DNA from 4 places in the Brotaphodocola sp. genome. Region 2 is predicted to be linked to each of the others. Evidence: riboswitches for the same ligand, from Rfam matches in the RefSeq annotation. Region 2 holds a riboswitch; each other region holds the start of a gene.
The links. Region 2 has a riboswitch for thiamine pyrophosphate ahead of thiC (phosphomethylpyrimidine synthase ThiC). Riboswitches for the same ligand answer to the same signal wherever they lie in the genome.

Region 1 (5,794 bases), on a different contig from region 2:
AGTTCCTTTTAGCTTTGTACCCTTTGGCTTTTTTGCATCCTGTTTCGCGTTTACGAATCCTATGCATGCTGACCTAAGAGATACGGCACAAAATATTCCACCTGCTTATGCCACCACGGCCAGTCATGGGAAACATCGTGACCCCAGTAATCCACCCACGCATCAATGTGTTTCTGCTCCAAAATCTGTTGGAGCTGTCTTGTGGACTCCGGAATCTCCCACGGTCCCTGTCCGGTACAGAAAATCGCATTTTTCTGATTGTAGAGTTCAATATACGGATGATTTTCCGGCATATTTGCGAGATAATCCACCGGCGAGTTGATATAGACAATATCATCCATATAGTCTCCGAATCCGTAGGATGCCGAGTACACGCCACTGAGTGCCAATACGCCGTCAAAGAGATCCGGTCTTCGAAAATAGAGATTCGACGCATGTGTCGCCCCGAGACTGCATCCGAACACAATCACATCCGGATATCCCGTCCAGCCATTTCTATCATTCACCGTCTTTCTCATAAATGGCACCATCTCATCCGTGATATAGCGAATCCACTGCTCATACCGACGAATTCTCCAGTACGGATCTCCATTTGCATCCGACCAGGTCTCCCGGTCAATCGTGTCGATCGCAAACACGATCACATCCCCGCGGTCAATCCACGGTGCCCAGGTCTCATGCATATGAAAATTTTCAAAATCAAATAAACGCCCGTCCTGACAAGGAATATAGAGCACCGGTCTTCCCCCATGACCGTAAATCTTGCACTCCATATCTCTTCCCAGAGCCGGGCTGTACTGCTTTACGTAATTCATCTCCATGTCGCTTGCCATCCTTCCTCTTATATTATCTTATCGCTGATAATTCAGGGCTTCCATAAAAAACGGAATCTGGCGCTCCCAGCTTGCCTCACTGTGCGTGCCTCCCGGGATAATTCGTGAGGATACGAAAACGCCCTTCTTGATCATAAGTCCCGTCACCTTTGCAAACTGGTCCGATGCCTTCTCACGATATCCAAGCTCCTCTGAACCGTAGTCGAGATAAACTGTCGTCTCCGGTCCATAATTCGTCTCTCGGATCATCTTTGCGATCTTTCCCGGTGCCGTCCAGATTGACGGAGACAGCGCCACTGCCTTGGAGAATACCTCATTGAACGCACTGACTGCATACAGACTCATCAGACCGCCCATCGAGCTTCCTGCAATGTAGGTGTGCTCCCGATCTGGAATCGTGCGGTAATTCTGATCGATATACGGCTTAAATTCGCGCACAAACCATTCCATCGTCTCTCTTCCGCGTCCCTTAAATTTTCCATAGTTTGCATCGGAAAAATCAAACGGAGAATACTCGGAGAGTCGTCCATTGTCCGCTCCGCGGTTACATTCCACCGCCGCTACGATCATCTGGGTCTTACTTTGATCCATATACTCTTTCATTCCCCAGCACTTTCCATAGGTGGCATCCCAGTCAAAAAATACGTTGTGACCATCAAACATATATAAAATCGGATATCGCCGTTCCGGGTCCCATTCATAAGATTCCGGCAGATAGATATAGGCTCTGCGCGGTTCATTTCCCGTAAACTGCGGGATTGTAATCTCCCATTTTTTCACCATTGTCTTGTATTCTCGCTCTCTAAAAAATTCCTGCACATTTTCGCGCTAAGGCGCAGTTGCTTCGGCAACGATCTAGCACTGTGCGAACCACACATAAAAACGCTCCCGTGTTATGGATAGTTTAACACAGGAGCGTCCTCTTTTCAATGCAGACCACAATACTAAAAACGGATGCTTTTAATTTATTTGAATTCAAAATTTCTTCTCATCCGGTGCACTTCCTTGAGCAGATCTCTCGCCGTCTCTCTCGGGTTCTCCGATTTCATGATCGCAGATACCACCGCAATTCCGGAAATTCCGGTTCCATCCAGAATTCCCATATTTCCCCGGTTCAAACCGCCGATCGCAACTGCCGGAATCGGCACGGCACGGCAGATCGCATCGAGCGTTGAAACCTCGGTGCGGATTGTCACAACCTTTGTCGTTGTCGGATAGATCGCTCCGACCCCAAGGTAATCTGCCCCATCCTCATATGCTTTGAGCGCCGTCTCCACCGTCTTTGCGGTCGCTCCGACGATCTTGTCCGGTCCGAGAATCCGACGCGCCTCTGCGACCGGAAGATCCGACGCTCCGACGTGAACGCCGTCCGCTCCACATGCCATCGCCACATCGACACGGTCATCAATAATCAGCGGAACGCCATAGCGCTCTGTGATCGCGCGAACCTTTCGTGCTTTCTCAAGATACTCCCGTCCTCCTGCATGCTTTTCTCTCAGCTGTACAATCGTGACTCCTCCCTCACATGCCTCCTCGACTGTCCGAAGCAACGATTCCTCCGTGTGATAGGTGCTGTCCGTCACCAGATACAGACTCATATCCAAATGTTTCATCTCTGCATCATCCTCCCCTCGTTTTTATTTCCTATTGATTTCCTATTTTCTAGTTCTAATTTCCTATTTTTTCTTTATTTCTTTTCTCTGTTTCTTTTTTGTTTCTTCTTTCTGGTTCTTTCTCATCCATTTTTCTTTTTACGTCACAGCGGGTAAATCCGGGCTTTTCTCGCAAACGCCTCCTCGCTCAAGCAGAAAATTTCATCGAGAAGTGCTGTCTGAAAGCTTCCCGGACCGCGGGAAGCTTTTGTCGCCTTCTCCCCTGCAATTCCCATTGTGACAACACCGAGAAGTGCCGAAAGAGCCCCTTCTGAAAATGCGGATTCCGCCTCTGCATAAGAATCACCCACCAAATACTCAGAATCCGTGCCTTTTGTTCCAATAGAAGATCTAAGAGACTGGGTTGAGACTGCCGGAAGATAGGACGCAGTCAGCGCTCCCACCATACATCCCGTCCCTGTGATTCCGGACAATGCCGGATCTCCGTTTGAGACAAGAAATGCCTGATCAGAGACCGCAACGAGATCTTTTTTCCCGGTTGCAAGAACCGCACAACCCAACGTTTTTGCCAACGATTTTGCGACTTCTCCGCGCTGGCTCTGATTTTCCTCGGAAACCGCATCCTCCGCCCCGGCATCGATGCCGGTTCCGTGAAACGGCAGGGAACCAACCGCCAAAATCTCTGAAATATTTCCCTTGATCACCGCAAACTGTCCCTCTTCCAAAAGGGACTCCGCAAATCTTCGGCGCAGATGACTGCAAGTCACGCCGACGAGATCAAGGATCACCGGAATCTTATCTCGGTTCGCCTGCGCAAGTGCAAGTCTCATCGATTCCATCCTCACATCCGTGATATTCCCGAGATTCAGCATCAAAGCGGAGGAGACCGCTGTGATCTCCTCCACTTCCTTCGGATGTTCTGCCATGATCGGTCGCGCGCCCGTCGCCAAAATCACATTCGCGCAATCATGAATCGAGATCGGATTTGTGATACAGTGAATTAACGGCTGTGTCTCTCTAATATAATTTCGCATCTCCTGCATGCGTTTCATCAGTTGCATGTCCATCTCTCTTTTTTCTTCCGTTCTTGTCATAAATTTTTGCTCCCAGACTCTCCTGAATTTTTGCAAGCATTCCCGTCTGGCTCAACGCCTTTAAAAATACATATGCGGTAACTCCGCCCATAATCGTCGCGGAGATAAACATCGGGGTGTAATAGAACGCGTTGAGTCCCTCTCTTCCCATCAGAAATGCCATAACCGGATAGGAAACGAGGGAACCGATGATTCCGGTGCCAAAGATCTCACCGAAGACCGCACAGATGATTTTTCCCTTTGAGGCACGGTAAAATACACCGGAGAGAAACGCTCCGAACACCGCTCCGGTCAGAGCCAGCGGCGGAATTCCCATGAACATCATGCGGATCACACCAATCATGCAGGCACACAGAAGAGAATACCACGGTCCCATAAACACGGAACAGGTGATATTGATCAGATGCGCGGTCGGGCACATTCCCTCAATTCTCAGAATCGGGGAGATTACCACGCCGATTGCCACCATCATTGCCAAAAATACCATGCGAAATGTCTTTACTCTTTCTTTTTCCATCCTTTTCATCCTCCTGATTTCGGTATTTTGGATCTGTAATTGAAACCTGTAAAAATAAAAAGAGCATATCTTCCGGGAAACTTGCTCCGGAGATACACTCCTCATTCTCAGGCTTCCCTCCGTTGGCATTACCCAAATCAGGTACGGTCGAAGATCAATCTTCCTCTCAGCCTGTCACACAGGCTCCCGCGCTTGTCATCTCATTGCTATCTTTTTTATTTTAAAAAATTTGAAAGTTTTAAGACTTTTTTTGTTTTGCTCTCTTATTTTTCGTTACCAAGCATATCATATTTGATAAAAAGTGTCAATTGTTACTGTTCACGCATTGCGCAAACATATTCTGGACAAATCTGTCTGCGCCGTTATAAAATAAGACCAGAAATGATGAAATGGAGTTTTTTGATTATGGCAAATATCATAGAAATTAAAGATTTTTCTGCACCGGAACTTGACTTATATGCACGGCTGAATGAAAACCAGCTTCTGCGCTACTACGAACCGCAGACCGGGCTTTTTATTGCGGAAAGCCCTAATGTCATCATGCGGGCGCTTCAGGCAGGCTATGAGCCAGTCTCCTTTTTGCTTGAAAAAAAGCACATTGAGACGCAGGCGAAAGATCTGCTCGCAAAATGCCCGGATGTTCCGGCATATGTCGCAGAATTCGATGTCCTGACAAAGCTCACCGGCTTTGCACTGACGCGCGGAATCCTCTGTGCCATGCGCCGAAAATCACTTCCGTCGATCGAGAGGGTCTGTGCGAACGCTCACCGCATCGCTGTCCTCGAAAATGTGATGAATCCGACAAACGTCGGCGCGATCTTTCGCTCCGCTGCCGGTCTCGGCATGGATGCCGTGCTTCTGACACACGGATGCACTGATCCGCTCTATCGCCGTGCCTCCCGCGTCAGCATGGGAACCGTCTTTCAGATTCCGTGGACTTTCATCGATGGCGACTGGTCAAAAGACGGCATGGATCGCTTAAAGGCGATGGGATTTCGCAGTGTCGCAATGGCACTCAAGAAGGACTCGGTCTCGATCGACGATCCACAGCTGATGCGCGAAGACAAACTCGCTCTGGTTCTCGGAACAGAGGGTGATGGTCTCGCTAAGGAAACGATCGCAAACTGCGACTACACCGTGATGATTCCGATATACCACGAGGTCGATTCCCTGAATGTTGCAAGTGCCAGCGCGGTCGCATTCTGGCAGCTCGGACGCAGAAAGCAATGACCCGCAATCGTGTGCTCCGTCAGCTCCGACAAGAGCTTACGTTTTGCTTTCCGTGATACCGGCAAGCCCTCTGGCACGAGCAATGGTCTTTGTCGCAATCACATCTGCGCCGAGACCGAGAACATTTGGAAGAATCACGGTTCCAGCATAGACCGGTGCGGTCAGGCACTGTCTGCGAATCTCCTCAACCACATGAAAAATCTCCTCGCGCGGAATCGGGGCAGTCAGACGCACACTCACAAGCGGGAGTTCGCCTCCCTCTACAAGCACAGAGGTTGCGATGTTTCGCTTCGGACATACCAGTTCCTGTGTCACATACTCTTTTCCCTTCGGGCAGAGATTTCCGCTGACTGAGTGAAGCGTTGTCCCCTCATAATCGACTTCAATCTCACATCCGTTTGGACATAAAATACAGGTAAATACTCTATTCACTGCAGATCACCACCTTTACCGGATTCTTGGATTTCAGCTTTGCATGGGGAAGCACCATCTGCTCCATCTCCGCCG
Region 2 (5,794 bases):
ACAAGCTCTAAGATCTGTTCTGCAAGTCTTTTGTAATCCATGTGTAACCTCCTCCTTATCGTTCTCTCTGGTTCTTTCTGTCTGCAACTTTACCATTGATTCAATAAAATGTCAGCATCCGAAAAAGCAAAAGGACCATCGGTTCAAAATTGCCGTTCCAGCCGGTCAAAATTTTGAACCAATGGTCCAATTCCTTATCAGTCCTGATTAGTCCTGATTGTTTCTAATTGTCTCTGATTGTTTTTCTCTTTCAGGACTTTTTCTCTTTATTGTAAATCAGATTCCAATAGTCCACCGTAGTCCGCAGAGACTCCCGGTTTACCATTTTCAAAGCTGCTTCCACATGATTTCCGTAATTTTGAGAAAGACACATGCCAAACAGCACATCCAGCACATAAGTAACCGCCGTATAAGAAGTCATGACTTTCAGACTCAAAAGTGAGTCCCTGGAGGGAATCTCTATGATTTCATCACAGTATTCCCGAATATCCGCATTGTGTCTCCCCACAATACCTGTCACAAACGTCTTTGTTGTTTTTTTCAGATACCGGGCAACATCAATCATAGAACGATTTGCCCCTGTAAAGCTCATTACAAAAGCGATCCGCTTCTGATCCTGTCGTTCCGTCAGGTAATGGGCATTCACGCTCTCTCTGGCATGACATTCCATACCAAGCGTGGAAAATTTGAACGCCGCTGACTGTGCCAGCGTGTAAGTGATCCCGTTTCCGTAAAAATCAATCTGATCCGCCCGCATCATCCTGTTAAAAATCCGGTTTACCACATTTTTATCCATACACATTCGCGTATCACTGATCGCTTTGTCATACAATGCCGGGATCACATTTAAAACATCCTGATAGGTGCTTTTTTCGTTGATCGGTTCATTCTGAAGCAACTGATTGATCCGGATATTTTGCACACTCTCTGAAACGATCTGGAATTTCAGCTCCTGATATCCGGCAAGTCCAAGTTTCTTACTCAAGCGGATTACCGTCGCCTTGCTGGTGTAAGATGCCTTCGCCAGTTCTTCCGCAGACATTGGCAGAATTGCCTCTGTGTGCTCCAAGATGTAACGGGCCACAGCCTGCTCCTGATGAGTAAATCCCTTCATCTCCGTAAGTTGTTCAAAAATCATCCCTCAACCTCATTCCATCATTTTCTTTGCCGGTGGCAAAAGTCCGATGCCTCCACCTTTAGAGGAGGAGGCATCCACTCTGAGTTATACTCATTATTATACTATAAATAAAAGAATTCGTGAAGTTGGGATTCTGCGCTTATGCACAACGCCTAAGTAAGCGGTCTGATCTTGAAACAGTGATCGAGCGGTCCGCTTCCCCTTCCGAGATCCAGACCGGAGGCAAGTGCTCCCGTAAGATACTCTTTTGCACATCTTACGCTCTCCTCCACGCTCTTTCCCTCTGCAAGTCCACAGGCGATCGCTGATGAGAGTGTACATCCGGTTCCATGTGTGTTCGGGTTGTTGACCCGGCTTCCACGAAACCAGATCCACTCCCCATCACGGTAGAGAACATCATTTGCGGTTGAGATCTGATGACCACCTTTTACCAGAACCGCACCACCGTAGCGCTTTGAGATCTTTTCTCCGGCTTCTTCCATCTGAGCTTCATTCTCAATCTTCATCTCTGCGAGAATCTCAGCTTCCGGAATATTCGGAGTCAGAACCGCTGACAGCGGAAGAAGTTCCCCTGCGAGTATCCCCATCGCATCCTCTGCAAGAAGTCTCGAACCACTCGTTGACACCATAACCGGATCGAGCACGACATTTCTCGCATGATACTCGCGAAGTTTCTGCGCAATCACACGGATCGTCTCTTTTCCGGAAACCATTCCGATCTTCACTGCATCCGGAAAAATATCTGTGAATACACTGTCGAGCTGAAGTCCGACAAAGGCGGGATCTGCCTCAAAAATCCCCGCCACTCCGGTCGTGTTCTGCGCTGTCAACGCCGTGATTGCGCTCATTCCATAGACGCCAAGTGCCGTCATCGTCTTCAAGTCCGCCTGAATCCCGGCTCCACCACTGCTGTCCGATCCAGCGATCGTCAGAACGGTTTTCCGGCTGATCTTTTTATCGTCTCCGTTTTCCATAATTGTCACTGTCACCTATTACCTATTTATTTTCATCACTCATCAAAAATGGTAACGATCTCTCCGTCCATGATGCGGTTCATATTCTTGACTGCACAGAAGTTTCCACACATCGAGCAGGTATCCTCTTTCTCCGGCTTTGCAGATGCGCGGTATGCTCTCGCCTTCTCCGGGTCGATTGCGAGCTTGAACATCTCCTCCCAGTCGAGTTTCTTTCTCGCTGCGCCCATTGCGCGATCCCAATCTTTTGCACCCTTTACGCCCTTTGCAATATCTGCTGCATGGGCTGCAATCTTGGAAGCAATGATTCCCTCTTTTACATCGTTGACATCCGGAAGGCGAAGATGCTCAGCCGGAGTTACATAGCACAGGAAGGCTGCGCCGGATGCTGCTGCAATCGCACCTCCGATCGCTGCGGTGATATGGTCATACCCCGGTGCAATATCCGTGACGAGCGGTCCAAGGACATAGAACGGAGCACCCTTGCAGACGGTCTGCTGAATCTTCATGTTTGCAGAGATCTGGTCAAGTGGCATATGACCCGGTCCCTCTACCATAACCTGCACATCCTTCTCCCATGCACGGCGGGTCAGCTCGCCAAGTGTCACAAGCTCCTCAATCTGGGAAATGTCAGTTGCATCCTCAAGACATCCCGGACGGCAGGCATCACCAAGGCTGATCGTCACATCGTACTCCCGGCAGATTTCCAGAACGCGATCATAATACTCATAGAACGGGTTCTCCTCCCCGGTCATCATCATCCATGCAAAGATGATTGATCCACCTCTCGATACAATGTTCATCAGGCGCTTGTTGTCCTTGAAACGCTTTGCGGTGCTCTTGTTGATGCCGACATGGATCGTCATGAAGTCCACGCCATCCTTTGCGTGCATTTCCACAATCTTCAGCCACTCCTCCGCGGTAATGTCCTTGAGTGCCTTATGATAGTAGACAACGGCATCGTAAATCGGCACGGTTCCGATCATTGCCGGACACTCTGCGGTCAGCTTGCGACGAAATGCCTGCGTGTCTCCGTAAGAGCTTAAATCCATGATGGACTCCGCTCCCATCTTCACTGCGTCATTTACCTTCTCCAGCTCCATATCAATATCTTTCCAGTCACGGGAAGTTCCGAGATTGACATTGATTTTTGTCTTGAGCATCGAACCGACTCCGTTCGGATCAATCGAAGTGTGCAGGCGGTTACACGGAATGATTACCTTGCCCTCCGCAATCAGGGCACGCAGTTCTTCCTCGCTCATCATTTCTTTTTCTGCTACAATCTTCATCTCCGGCGTGATGATTCCCTTTCTCGCCGCATCCATCTGTGTTGTGTACTCTCTCATTTTCTCTCCTCCTATAACAGCATTCATCAGCATGACGCGATTCATTCATATCATTCATATAAAATATTCTTTGGTGTATTTACATGAAGCGTTTTTGTGTCATAAAATACAATTTCCCACGAATTATGGTACGAATTACAAAATTATGAAATCAAAAAACGGCATCCTGTGTGGGAACGAGATGTTCTTTACAGGACGCCGTCTGAAATGTTCTTTCGGTCATCGGTTTTCGCATTCGATCCCTACGTTGGCATTACCCAAATCAGGTTATTAAGGTCGAAGTTTGATTACTTCCTCTCAGCCTGCTTCCACAAGCTCCCTTTGTTTGCTTTTATCTGAATTATTTTGTCTGAATGAAATTATCTGATTTTATTCTTCTTTAGTTTATCACTGTCGAATGATTCTGTCCAGTTTTTTTCTGAACGAATCGAGAAAATTCCTCAGTTCGCCTTGTGATATCCTCTCCACGGATTTCGCACTTCCTGAAATTCCTTTCTCAGATCATTCTCCTCCAGTTTAAGTTTGCCACAGTACACGAACCCAAGTTTTGCGAGAAGGTTCTGCATCGGCTTATTGTCGTCATGCGTATCGATTTTCAAATTTCCACACTGTTCAAATGCCCAGTTCAGACAAAACGAGCCGGCTCCACGTGTCCCCTCTGCCACCGCAATCCGGTGAACGACACCGTAAGGTCTGTCATTGAGCCATTCTCCTGATTCAAGCTGACGGTAAGAAGGTTCGTCTTCTTCCTTCGCAAAATAGAAGACTGCTTCTATCTTGCCTCCGTCCATACAGACATAACATTTCTTCTGATGAATATTTTCTTCAACCAGATCTCTCGGCGGATAAATCGTCTCCCACTGGGTCGGATTCCCATGTTCCGCCATAAATTTCTGTGCATACGCATAGATCCCCATGATTTCTTCAAGCTGTTCCGGCTGTGCCACTCTGATCTCTCTCATCTCTCTATTCTCCTTCTGAATGATTTGTTGCACCTATTCTCTTTGATTCTTTCTTAACTTGCCCTTTTTTCTCTTTTGTCATTTGAAGATTGAAGATTAAAAAATCCTTGGGAGTTTTCCTTTTTCCGCAATCCATCCCTGACATTCTGCCTCCACAACGCCAAGCAGTTCCTCCGGAGTCTCCTGACATCCATTGTAAAGCCAAATCTTGATAATCTGAAAAATTCCACCGCGCAGAAATTCCATGCGATATTTTTCTAAGGAACTCTGACTCTCCAAATGCGGTTGCATCCGCTTTCTGTCATTCTTATCATAAGAAAACATCCCATAAGGAGTATCATTCCCCAATTTGAGATAAGTCTTATAAAAAATTTGATTTGCCTTTATATGACGAAGCAGGCGCAAATAATATCCTCTGTGATCTGCTTCCTCTTCGCCATTCAAAGTGTCCTGATCTCCATTGTAAAACTCCGGCAATACCTTCTCAAATTTGTTGCGAACCGAGTCTGCAAGATCATACACATCTGCATAACTTGCATAAAATGTGGTTCTATTCAAACCTGCCTGTTTGCAAATATCAGTAACCTGTATTTCACTTAATTTTTTTGTTCTGAGAAGCTCCATAAATACCTTTTCAATACATTCCATAGAGGTACGTTTTCTTTTATTATTTGGTTTGTTCATATGCTTTTTATGCTGGTTCTCCTATATTATCTAAACACATGTTGGTTTAATAAATCTTTTAACTCAACAGATGTTGGTTTTTTATGGCGTTTTATCACAACACTTGTTGGTTTTTTGTTATTTATTTCAACATATGTTGGTTTAATTATTTCTATTAACGCAACATATGTTGTGTTATTCTCTTTTAATATCCATACAGATGTTGGTTTATTTCTTTATCTCAACACTTGTATGGATAATATCGCCATTTTTGAGCCTTTTTATTATACTCTACTTGCTTTAAATCAACAAGTGTTGTTTTAATAGAAAAACCTGGTTAAAAAAAGCTGGTTTTATTATCTTTTTAATATAAAAAACCTGCATGTTAAGCAGGTTATAAACAGGTTATTAATATGATTTTTATGAGGACTGTTTGAAGGTGATTTTAAAGTTATTTGAGGGTGGAAATTTGGGTTATCCACATTATCCACAAAAAATATTGCATGATATTCACTGATATATGCATGTTTATTCACCCTATTTATCCACAAATTTTCCACAATCTCGTGCCAAAGCACATTAAAACAAAAGACCAGAGATGCCACAAACGCTCTCCCTTTCGGGGAGAATCTGCGAAACCTCTGGTCTCTTTAAAAATTCTTCTTTGCTACTTACGCTACCAATTCTTTAGTTCTCAGAGTCCTCCTCGAT
Region 3 (5,794 bases), on a different contig from region 2:
ACCGCAGTTGCAGATATTCCGAAGTGGAATTTTGGCGCTTTTCAGATCAATATGATCGGTTATCAGGGTCAGGTGCTTCCGGCAATTCTGGCAGCTTTCACATTGGTTTATCTGGAGCGGTTTTTTAGGAAGATCACTCCGCAGGTAATTTCTATGATTGTCGTTCCGTTTTGCAGTCTGCTTCTCTCTGTGATGGCAGCGCATTTTGTACTTGGACCGATCGGCTGGAAGATCGGTGGCGGAATCTCTGCGATTGTCTTTGCAGGAATCAGTGGAACATTTAAGGTAGTATTTGGAGCAATTTTCGGTGTGGTTTATGCACCGCTTGTCATCACCGGACTTCATCATATGTCCAATGCGATTGATTTACAGCTGATTGCAGACTACGGCGGAACAATGCTGTGGCCGATGATTGCCCTGTCCAACATTGCTCAGGGTTCAGCTGTTCTTGGAATGATCTGGCTTCAGAGAAAGAATTCTCAGGCTCAGGAAGTAAATATTCCGGCATGCATTTCCTGCTACCTCGGTGTGACGGAGCCGGCAATCTTCGGTGTTAACTTAAAGAAAGGATTTCCGTTTGTCTGTGGAATGATCGGTTCCGGTATTGCAGGCGTGATCTGCGTGTCGACAGGTACAACCGCAAATGCAATCGGTGTCGGTGGAATCCCGGGAATCCTCTCGATTCAGCCTCAGTACATGCTCTCATTTGCATTCTGCATGGCAGTTGCAGTTGTAGTTCCGTTTCTTCTGACCACGATTGTTGGAAAGAAAAAGCTGAGTGCAGAAGAGATGAGTGACACAGCAGAAAAAGAGAGTATGACAGCACTGGTAGCAGAAGCTGAGACAGGAAATGTCGCAGAAAATAAGAAAGAAGTAAAAGTAGAAAATAAGACGAACGTAGAAGCTGAGACAAAAAATGAGACGGCAACAGACAGCGATCTGACTGCATTCTTATCCGGAAAAGCAATTACGCTTGCAGAGGTGAATGATGGCGTCTTTTCCGCCGGAGTTCTTGGAGATGGAATGGCGATCATTCCGGAAAATGAAACCCTGTATGCACCGGCAGATGCAGAGATTGCAATGCTGATGGCAGATTCCCGTCATGCCTGCGGACTCAAACTGGAAAACGGAATGGAGATCATTCTTCATGTCGGAATTGATACCGTGGACATGAACGGAGACGGTTTCGAGTATCTCGTTGAGCAGGGACAGAAAGTCAAATCAGGTACCCCGTTGCTTCATTTTGACAGAGAGAAGATCAAAAAAGCAGGACACAGAGATGTGACGGTCTGTGTGGTGACCGGCATGGGAAATGCACAAAAAATCGATTTCCACACAGGAATGGATGTGACAGCGAAAAAGACAAAGATTGCAAGTGTTTGCTGAGGTGTGAATTTTTAAATGTGCCCGGTAAAAGATAAGCAGTGAAATATGCCCGCTAAACGATAACCAGTGAAATATGATCGATAAAATATGATCAGTAAGAAAAATAGTGCAGGAGGAAATGGGCGATGACGGATTTTAGCAATAAAGTAGTTTACCAGATTTATCCGAAGTCATTTCGGGATACGAATGGAGATGGAATCGGAGATATTCCGGGTGTAATAGAAAAGTTGGATTACTTGCAGGATCTCGGTGTGGATTATCTGTGGCTGACTCCGTTTTTTGTCTCCCCGCAGAGAGACAATGGCTATGACGTTGCAGATTATCGAAAGATCAATCCGATGTTTGGAACAATGGAGGATGTGGAAAATCTGATTTCCGAGGCTAAAAAACGCGGAATCGGTCTGATGCTCGACATGGTTTTCAACCACACTTCAACGGAACATGAGTGGTTTCAGAAAGCTCTCGCCGGTGATGAAAAATCCCAGAACTACTATATTTTCAAGGAAGGAACTGCGGATCAGTGTCCGACAAACTGGCAGTCAAAGTTTGGCGGAACTGCATGGGAATATGTGCCGAAGCTCGGAAAATGGTATCTGCATCTCTACGATGTGACGCAGGCAGACTTAAACTGGGACAATCCGGATGTCCGGGAGGAGCTGAAAGAGATCCTGCGTTTCTGGAAGAAGAAGGGAATCCATGCGTTCCGCTTTGATGTCATTAATCTTGTCTCTAAGCCGGAAAAGATGGTGGACGATTTTGAGGGAGACGGAAGACGGTTTTACAGCGATGGTCCGCACATCCATGAGTATCTCAAGGAGATGGTCAGAGATACCGGAATCGAGGATTTTGTGACAGTTGGAGAGATGTCCTCGACCTCAGTCGAGCATTGCATCCGTTATTCCTCCCCGAAGGAGAAAGAACTCTCGATGTGCTTCAATTTCCATCACCTGAAAGTGGATTACAAGAATGGGGATAAATGGGCGTTGATGGAGCCGGATTACAGAGCGTTAAAAGCGCTCTTTAAAGAGTGGCAGATGAAGATGCAGGCGGGAGATGGCTGGAATTCACTCTTCTGGTGTAACCACGATCAGCCTCGCATTGTGAGCAGAATGGGCGATGAGACGACATACTGGAAGGAGTCCGCAAAGATGCTTGCGGGCATGATCCATCTGATGCGCGGTACTCCGTACATCTATCAGGGTGAGGAGATCGGTATGCTGAATGCGCATTATCCGTCGATCGATCGGTACCGCGATGTGGAGAGCTTAAACTACTACCAGATTCTGCTCAATCAGGGAAAGAGCGAGAAGGAGGCACTTGAGATCCTCTCAGCGAGATCCCGCGACAACAGCAGAACGCCGATGCAGTGGAATGACGAGAAGTATTGCGGATTTTCCACAGCAGAGCCGTGGCTTCCGGTGTCCGATGCGTTCAAAAAAGGGATCACTGTTTCCGCACAGAAGGACGATGAGGACTCGATTCTGGCATTCTACAAGAAGCTCATTTCCCTGAGAAAAGAATATCCGGTGATCGCAAAGGGCGAGATTGAATTTTTAGAGACGGAATCCGACAAGATCGTGGCATACTGCAGAAGCCTTGGTTCCGACCGGCTGACAGTATTTTGCAATCTCGGCAGAAAGGAGCAGACGGTTCCATTCGATGAGACGTGCAGGAATGGTCAGGTTCTGCTTGAAAATTATAAAGATCAGAAGGAGCAGAATTTTGCAGGACAGGAATCCTACACGCTGAGACCATATGAAATTCTTGTAATCGAGAGCAAGGCAGATGGAAATCCTGGAAAATAAAGAGAGCAGGAAGATTGATCTGACAGGCATTTATTATCACCGCCTTAAGTGGGTCGATGATTTTAAACAGGTGGATGATCAGATTCTCAAGTTTGAGCCGACGACGAGTGGTCCCGGCTCGAATTTTCACGGCAATATTTTGTTTCGAATTATAATGAGAAAAAACTTGCAAATCTTTTTGAAATTTTGTATAATACCATACAAATAGGGAGCTCAAATGGATGGGCTGAGAGTAGACTTAATTAGTCTTGACCTGGAACCTGATTTGGATAATGCCAACGTAGGGAAATACATGTCGCGAAGAATGGACTTGTGTGCCGTTGCTCTCTGTTTTGTGTGAACTGGGGGCACCACTTTTCACAGAGGATACAGGCGCCGGATGACACTAAGATTGTGTCGTCCGGCGCCTTTTTGCGTTGTTTCGTACGGTGTTAAAAGAGAAAAGAGGAGAGTGCGCAGATGGTAAAAATCAATGGAGAAGAGAAGACGATTGCCGGAAAAAATCTGCTCGAATGCTTAAAAGAGGCAGGATTTGAGCCAGAGCGAGTTGTTGTGGAGCGCAATTTTGAGATCATTCCGAAAGATCAATTAGGAAATGTGACGATTCAGGATGAAGATGAGATTGAAGTTTTGAGATTTGTCGGAGGAGGCTGATCGGGGAGAAAAGAGAAGAAAGAGAGAGAAGAGAAGTGAGAAAAGGAGAAGAAATTAAAAAGAGAATGCAGGAGTCTATTTCCAAAGAGGAGCTGGATCGTGCATTTGATGCGAGATTCCCGAAAGAAATGCAGGTAAAACTTCACAATGCGAAAGTTGCGATTGCCGGTCTTGGCGGTCTTGGTTCTAATATTGCGGTTATGCTTGCGAGAAGTGGAGTCGGGAAACTTTTTCTCGTGGATTTTGATGTGGTGGATGTTACAAATCTGAACCGCCAGATGTATTTGATTCCGCAGTTGGGAAAGCCGAAAGCGGAGGCATTGTCGGAGATCCTGTATCAGATTAATCCCTATGCAACATATGAATCTGTCTGTATAAAAGTTACACCTGAGAATGTGAAGGAGCTGTTTGCGGAGTATCCGATTGTGTGTGAGGCATTTGACCGCCCAGATCAGAAAGCAATGCTGGTTCAGGAGCTTCTGACTCAGTGTCCAGAAACGATTGTTGTGTCGGGAAATGGAATGGCAGGATATGAAGATGCGAATGAGATCCGGACAAGACAGATGATGAGACGGTTGTATGTGTGCGGAGACCAGAGCACGGATGTTGGAGCGGGGATTGGGTTGATTGCTCCGAGAGTGAGTGTCTGCGCAGGGCATGAGGCAAATAAAGTGCTGCAGTTGATTATGCAGGGAGCATGCGAGTGAGAAAAGTAAAGAAAGCGTGAAGCGAGAGTGAAACAGAGCGCGATCTCAGAGCCAGATGACAGATCGATAAAAATAAGGACAGAAAGATAAAAGATGCAGAGCAAGAAAAAACATACCAAAGCATACAGAGCAGGATAAAAACGGGAAACAGAGAACAGAACAGGAACAAAAAAGGAACAAAAAGGGATAAAAAAAGAAAAGGAGAGAGAAAACGATGGAAGATAAGTTTGTGTTGGGTGGAAAAGAGTTTAAGAGCCGTTTTATTTTGGGATCAGGAAAATATAATCTGAATTTGATTAAATCTGCGGTGGAACAGGGAGGAGCAGAGATCATCACGCTTGCGCTTCGCCGTGCCAATACGCAGGAGAGTGAGAATATTCTTGATTTCATTCCGGAGGGAGTAACCTTGCTTCCAAATACATCCGGAGCGAGAAATGCGGAGGAGGCTGTCCGAATTGCGCGCCTGAGCAGGGCGATGGGATGTGGAAATTTTGTGAAAGTTGAAATCATGCGCGATGCAAAATATTTATTCCCGGACAACTACGAGACGATCAAGGCGACGGAGATTCTGGCGAAAGAGGGATTTGTCGTTCTTCCGTACATGAATCCGGATTTGAATGTCGCGAGAGATCTTCAGAATGCCGGAGCCGGAGCCGTTATGCCGTTGGCAGCTCCGATCGGAAGTAACAAGGGACTCGCGACAAAAGCGATGATTCAGGTATTGATCGATGAGATTGATCTGCCGATTATCGTTGATGCGGGAATTGGCAAACCGTCTCAGGCGTGTGAGGCGATGGAGATGGGTGCAAGTGCAATTATGGCAAATACCGCAATTGCGACAGCGGGGGATGTCCCGGCGATGGCAGAAGCCTTCAAGCTGGCGATTGAGGCAGGAAGAAAGGCTTATCTGACTGGAATGGGACGCGTGCTTGCAAGAGGAGGAAGTGCTTCCGATCCGTTGACGGGATTTTTGCGCTAGGATGAAGTCGCAGAAAAAGAGAAAACGGAAAAGAGAAAACGGAAAAAGAGGAAGCAGAGAAAGAGGAATCAGCAAATGAACGAAGAAAATCAGGTATATTTTGTAGACAGTGACAAGCTCCCGCCAGCTGCTCTTGAGAGGAAGCACCGGCTGGAGCAGGATCCGTCGTTCCGCACGAACCATATGGAATATATGGAGGGAATGCAGATCATTGAGTCTGACATCAAGGATAAAGTGCTCAAGGCGATGGATGAATTTGATTA
Region 4 (5,794 bases), on a different contig from region 2:
CTCATAGGAAAATACCAGTCCGGATACTTCCAGTTTTCTCATTGCGTCCTCCTGCTCATCTTCCTTACTCCGGAAGAAACTCGTTTGTGTAGCAATCTCCAGCTGGAATCTTGTGATCAATCACACCATACTCTGCCATAAAATCGGTATAGTTATCCCACACGCTGTCCTTCATCTCGCCCCAACGGTCGGTATCCTCCATATACTTTCCAGACAGATACTCCTGAGACATCTTCAGCATCTCAAGATCATAATCCGGTGCATACTTCTGAAGAATCTCTGCACTCTCATCCGGATTCTCAATCGCATAGCGGTAACCCTTCTCGGTCGCCGAGAGGAATTTTTTCACCATTTCCGGCTTATTTTTCAGTGTATCGTCGTTTGCGATGATAACCGGAGTGTAATAGTCAAGACGCTCATCAAGCTGGCGAAGCTCCATATAGTTGATCGGGAAATCATTGAGCTTACACTTTACATTATCCCAGCCTTCAAAAAACCACATGATGTCCACCTTATCTTTCAGTGCCTCAAAGCCGGAACCGTCAGAGATTACCATGTTTAACTTGGAAAAATCTGCACCAGCCTGCGTCATCACTGCTTTCAGGACAGCTTCCTCTCCAGGACCGCCCCAACCTGCATAAGTCTTTCCCTCAAAGTCCCTCGGTGAGGTAATCTCCTTGTCTGCGTAGGTCACAAAGCCGGAAGTATTGTGCTGAATCAGTGTCGCAATTGCCTTGATCGGAAGAGCTTCCTTGGAAGTCAGTGCCACAGTCACATCCTCCTGATAGCTGATGCCGAAATCTCCCTTTCCAACAGCGACAAGTGTAGCAGTTGCACCCTCAGTCGGCTCCACGATGTTGACGTTTAATCCCTCTTCCTCATAATATCCCTGATCCAGTGCGACATACATGCCCGTGTGGTTTGTGTTTGCCACATAGTCAAGAATCACTGTCACATCTTCTTTCTCGCCGGCATCTGAAGAAACGCTGGAAGCCTCTGCCTTGCTCTCCTCGGCAGACTCTGCACTTGCAGACTCCGAAGTCTTCGTCTCACCCGTCTCATTTGATGCGCCACATCCTGAAAGGCTTGCCGTCAGCAAAGCAACTGCCATCAGCATACTTCCTGCTGTTTTCCATGTTTTTCTCATAATGTTCTCCTCTTTTCTGCGTTTCTGTTTTCTGTGTTTCTGTTTTTTGCATTTCTGCATATTTTTGATCCTGCTCTGATTTTGAGCGCTTGATCTCTTAGAAATTTTCCCAACTCTTTATTTTCCGGCTCTGACTCCTGTTTTCTTTCGCTCATACGGCATTGTCACCCAGGCAATCAGGCGCGTAAGTCCATTCATGCACAGACTCAGCACAATGATAAAGACCACGCACGCAAAAACTTTGTCGAGCATATAGCTGTTTTTTACGCGGAGCAAATAATATCCAAGTCCTTTCTGGGAACCAAGCCACTCTCCGACCACTGCACCGCTGATGCTGTATGTCGCTGCCACCTTCATTCCAGAAAGAAGCTCCGGAATTGCGGCCGGAATCTTCACGAGCCAGTATGCCTTCCACTTTCCTGCCCCGTAAGAGCGTACAAGATGGACATACTCCTCATTCACCCGCGCCAGACCATCCGCAAAGCTGACAGCAACCGGGAAAAAGCACATCAGCACAACCGTCAAAATCTTCGGTGCCATTCCAAATCCCATATAAATGATCAGAATCGGCGCCATCACAATCATCGGAACCGTCTGTGTCACAACAAGGATCGGATAGAGACTGCCCCGAATCGCCGGAAACGAATCCATCAAAGTTCCAAGCACCAGTGACAACACAAAGGCAATCACAATTCCGAGAAGTGCCTCCCCCGTCGTCACGAGTGCATGTCCGCAAAGCTCTGAACTCTCTGAAATCAGCGCCTGAACCACTGCAATCGGCGATGGCAGGACGTAGAGCGGAATCTGAAGTACCCGAACCGCTCCCTCCCAGAACACCAACACCGCCAGAATAAAAAAAACCGGCGTGAGTTTTTCTCTTGTATTTTTCATCTTTGTCCACAACACTCCCTTTTATTTTCTCAACAGATGCGTCACCACAACGAAATATCAAAAAACAGAAAAATATAAAACAGAAAAACCGCCATCACGGGACAGCGGTTTTTCTTAGAACGATCAGAATCCTATTATTTCCAGATTTCTTTATTCTTCTTATTTTCCTACGCTGGCATGATCCAGATCAGGTCATGGGTCAAAATCCTTTATTTCCTCTCAGCCTGTATGCAGACTCCCCTTTTTGTATTTATATTCATCACTCTTATTTTTCTTTTTGCGCCCGTTAATTATAGCACATCTTTTTGGCAATGACAATGACAAATGCGCACCTCATCCCGCCTTGAAGATTGCGCCAGTCGCCTGGATCTCCTTTTCGTTGAGTTCTTCATCATTCCAGATCTTCTCCACCGCCGAAACAAAATCTGTCCGCTCATCCCCGGCAAGATACGTTTTCACAGCCTGCCATACCGGTTTAACGGTGTACTTATCGTTTTGCAGTGGGTTCTCTCCGTTCCTGCTACAAAGCTCTGCAATTACCAGCACCGCATAATCCTGTACCAGCTCCCTCTCCTTTGTGCGAAGACCCGCAGATAGATTTTTCACAAATTTTGCAAATTTCTGCTGATTTTCTTTCTCGGTTCCTCTTCCGTAACGCTGAATCATCAGATTTGCCACCCATTTGTTCATGTCCGCCATTCGGAAAAAGTGCTCAAAGAAGTTTGCAATTTTTGCATCATCCTTTTCATATCGGAGCACAAACTGGAAAATCGCAAGTTTCTGATACTCCGCCTCTCCCGGCATCTTCGTCATATATTCAACATAAAAATCAACGAAATTCGGGTCCATAGACGCAATCATTTCGAGCGCATTTCTTAAAACATAACTTGACTGCCTGATTGCGGTTGCATAGGGATTGAAATGCTGTTTTGCCCTCTGCAAAATCGTTCTTTTCTGCGACTCGCTCCAACCGTCCCTGAGCAAAATTCCGATTGCGTAGACGTAACCCACCATCAAATCGGCCTGATTGCAGGAATTGATCAGATCCATGCACGGCTCAAAAAAGTCTTCTGGATTGGATGCCTGTCCAATCGCCTCCAAGGCTTTCTTGACCTCTCCGTTAAGTTTAAATCCAAGTCTCTCATTCTTCTCTGCGAGAAGTTTGAGACCGTTTAGCTCACTCTTTGCATTGAGCTTCATCTTGCCGATCGCACTGATTCCCCGTGCACTTTTCGCCGTTGTCTTCAAGGATGCCATGTCCATCTCCATGATCGTCTTTGTCTTCGGGCGGTCGGTGATCCATGCCTCCATCGTCATCATTCTCATTGAATTGATATAAATCTGGAAACTGATCGGCGTGTTGGCCGGATAAGGATTCTGAAATTTCACAACTCTCGTCGCAATGCGCCGGTTCGGAAGATTCTTTGTCGTTCCCCTTCCAAGGTAAAGCTCAATTCCAATCGCATCTGTCGTCTTGTCGAGTTTATAGCAATCCCTAATTTCTTCTGATCGATAGGGCAGTTGAGTTCCGGCAGGAATCAACAGACTGACATACTCATTTCTCAGACCGAGATTGATTGAGTCATTTAAAATCGTTCCGGTATGGAAAACAGGTGTGTTTGTCTCACGATTTTCCTGCATCGGATTTCCAACTGATTCCGCAGTCGCTGTGAGCGTCTGATTTCCATTGTTCTTTGCCCCAATTCTCTGTACATGGTATTTGTGAAGGCAATAATGATAATAGACAGCTCCTCGCGCAACTGCGAGATCCGGATCACTCGTCGCAAGCGGTTCAAATCCGAAAAATTCTTTCAGTCTCTGGCGAATCAGATAGCATTTCGTCATTCCACCGTTTAAAATAACCGCGTCAATCTTCACTCCTTTTCCGGCCTTGTCGAGCACATCGAGAATCGGATAAATGATGTTATTGACATCGCGCTCATCCATCTTCTGAATTCTTCCGACATCCTCCATCTTATATGCATATCCCATCAAAGGCGCAAGGATGCTCTCCATCTCCGCCTTTGTGTAGGTCGTCTCAAACGAGTACGCGTCGTAGAGATTGATGTCCATGACTTCCTCGCTGTAATCATCCGGAAGCTGTACGCCTGACATGTCTGCGTCATCATATGCCATTGAAATCTTTACTTTCAGCTCTTCCGCCAGCTTTCTGAGCTTGCACATCACCTCTTCCCTGCGCTTGGTCGGAACGACAATCTCATACATTTCCTGAAATCTCTTGAGCATATCCTCCGCGAGAAGCTCATCGAAATTGTCTCCGCCGAGAAGCGTATAACGGCTGATCGCAAGATCTCGAATGTCAATCAAGCCCTCCGGGGTACTGCTGACTCTGTGAAGCGTCACATCGAGAGTTCCTCCGCCGAGATCAAAGACCATGACATTTTTCTCTGTCTCAAGGGAGAGCAAATCCGACGGAATCTCGCCATCTTCCTGCATCCGCATAAAATCATAGATGACTGCCTTCGGCTCATACAGCAGAATTTCATGCATATTTTCAACATTGATTCCTGCTTTTCTCGCCGCATCGATCGTCGCCTGACACTGATCGGAATCAAACGATGCCGGAACGGTGATCACGACATCGCGGATTTCTTCCTGAAACAGTCGCTTTTTTGCGACATTGATCATGTAAGAGAGAATCCGGGCGGACACATCTGCCGGAATCTTGTCCGGGATCTCATCCGCAAGATTGACCTGATCACTGACTCCCATCAGCGACTTCACAGACTTGCACACATATCCGGCTCTCGTCCCGTATCGACTCTTCGCATAATCGCCGACATCGGTGACAATCTTGCCTTCCTGATTCTTATAATAAAAGACAACAGAAGGGAGCAGAGGTGCCCTCGATGTGCTTCCCGTATCATTTTTTCTCTCCAGATTCAGGACAACCGGCTTCATTTTATCCCGAACAATATTGGCGTATGCGATCACGGAGTTTGTCGTTCCGAGATCAATCGCTGTGTACATTTCTGACATTTACTCCACCTCCTCTTCCTTCTCCCTCACCGTCGGCAGGGAAATCACCGTAGATCCAAACTTCCATCCCGGATGTTCCACCACAACCGTCTTCTTCTGATTCAGCTCCGTGTAAGACTCTCCAATATAGGTATATTCCGCAAGTCCCTCGACTTCCGTCTCAAACTCTCGTCCTGTGCAGTCAATCGGTGTCACTCCGCAATCCTTGATGAACCGAAGCATCTGCTTAAACACGATCGTGAGCGGGAGAAGCTGGGGCGGAGTCTTTACCTTCTGCTCCTTGAGCGTCGTGAGTCTCTTCTCAACCATCTCCATACTGTCTAAGAGATGACCATATTTTTCAGAATTCATCATCGAATAGAACGAGGCGATCGCCGTATTCTTTGCATCCTCTGTCGCCTCATCAATCGTCTCATTCAACTCATCAAACATTGCCTGCACAAGCTCGAGAGAATTCTTGTAATTGTCCTTCATAAAGCGAAGCTGTTCAAGTTCATTCCCCGACTGGTATTCGGCAACCGCCTCAGAGGACTCGGTCAGCACACGCTCCGTCTGCCTGAGAACATCCCTCGCACTCTTTTTTTGTCTCTTCATTCCATACTGCTCAAACAACGCACCACGAATGTTGCGAAGAAGACGATCGCAGTATCTCGACCGAAATGTATATAAGATCGGACTGTATGTTTCATTTTTCAGATCCGGATCAATCATAACCAGGAAAATCACCACGTATTTTCCAAGGAAAAAGATTTTGTG

Region 1: another riboswitch for thiamine pyrophosphate. It lies ahead of thiW (energy coupling factor transporter S component ThiW); the one in region 2 lies ahead of thiC (phosphomethylpyrimidine synthase ThiC).
Region 3: another riboswitch for thiamine pyrophosphate. It lies ahead of thiS (sulfur carrier protein ThiS); the one in region 2 lies ahead of thiC (phosphomethylpyrimidine synthase ThiC).
Region 4: another riboswitch for thiamine pyrophosphate. It lies ahead of AC4EVX_RS10230 (ABC transporter permease); the one in region 2 lies ahead of thiC (phosphomethylpyrimidine synthase ThiC).

The regions. Positions count from the first base shown of each region.
Region 1 covers NZ_CFAHBC010000011.1:13,479-19,272, reverse strand. Annotated here, with positions in the region: gene AC4EVX_RS06030 (esterase family protein) at 60-833, opposite strand; gene AC4EVX_RS06025 (alpha/beta hydrolase-fold protein) at 852-1,616, opposite strand; gene thiE (thiamine phosphate synthase) at 1,799-2,446, opposite strand; gene thiM (hydroxyethylthiazole kinase) at 2,590-3,507, opposite strand; gene thiW (energy coupling factor transporter S component ThiW) at 3,464-4,057, opposite strand; TPP riboswitch at 4,154-4,257, opposite strand; gene AC4EVX_RS06005 (TrmH family RNA methyltransferase) at 4,463-5,287, shown strand; gene AC4EVX_RS06000 (DUF1667 domain-containing protein) at 5,324-5,719, opposite strand; gene AC4EVX_RS05995 (FAD-dependent oxidoreductase) at 5,712-5,794, opposite strand, start outside.
Region 2 covers NZ_CFAHBC010000008.1:46,666-52,459, forward strand. Annotated here, with positions in the region: gene AC4EVX_RS05080 (beta-glucoside-specific PTS transporter subunit IIABC) at 1-41, opposite strand, end outside; gene AC4EVX_RS05085 (SIS domain-containing protein) at 251-1,138, opposite strand; gene thiD (bifunctional hydroxymethylpyrimidine kinase/phosphomethylpyrimidine kinase) at 1,291-2,112, opposite strand; gene thiC (phosphomethylpyrimidine synthase ThiC) at 2,148-3,491, opposite strand; TPP riboswitch at 3,680-3,790, opposite strand; gene AC4EVX_RS05100 (GNAT family N-acetyltransferase) at 3,899-4,420, opposite strand; gene AC4EVX_RS05105 (TetR/AcrR family transcriptional regulator) at 4,517-5,068, opposite strand; gene AC4EVX_RS05110 (FMN-binding protein) at 5,771-5,794, opposite strand, start outside.
Region 3 covers NZ_CFAHBC010000029.1:5,801-11,594, forward strand. Annotated here, with positions in the region: gene treP (PTS system trehalose-specific EIIBC component) at 1-1,386, shown strand, start outside; gene treC (alpha,alpha-phosphotrehalase) at 1,512-3,191, shown strand; TPP riboswitch at 3,387-3,495, shown strand; gene thiS (sulfur carrier protein ThiS) at 3,651-3,845, shown strand; gene thiF (sulfur carrier protein ThiS adenylyltransferase ThiF) at 3,881-4,552, shown strand; gene AC4EVX_RS10285 (thiazole synthase) at 4,767-5,531, shown strand; gene thiH (2-iminoacetate synthase ThiH) at 5,607-5,794, shown strand, end outside.
Region 4 covers NZ_CFAHBC010000028.1:31,319-37,112, forward strand. Annotated here, with positions in the region: gene AC4EVX_RS10220 (ABC transporter ATP-binding protein) at 1-42, opposite strand, end outside; gene AC4EVX_RS10225 (ABC transporter substrate-binding protein) at 65-1,147, opposite strand; gene AC4EVX_RS10230 (ABC transporter permease) at 1,265-2,038, opposite strand; TPP riboswitch at 2,185-2,290, opposite strand; gene AC4EVX_RS10235 (Hsp70 family protein) at 2,372-5,038, opposite strand; gene AC4EVX_RS10240 (MBL fold metallo-hydrolase) at 5,039-5,794, opposite strand, start outside.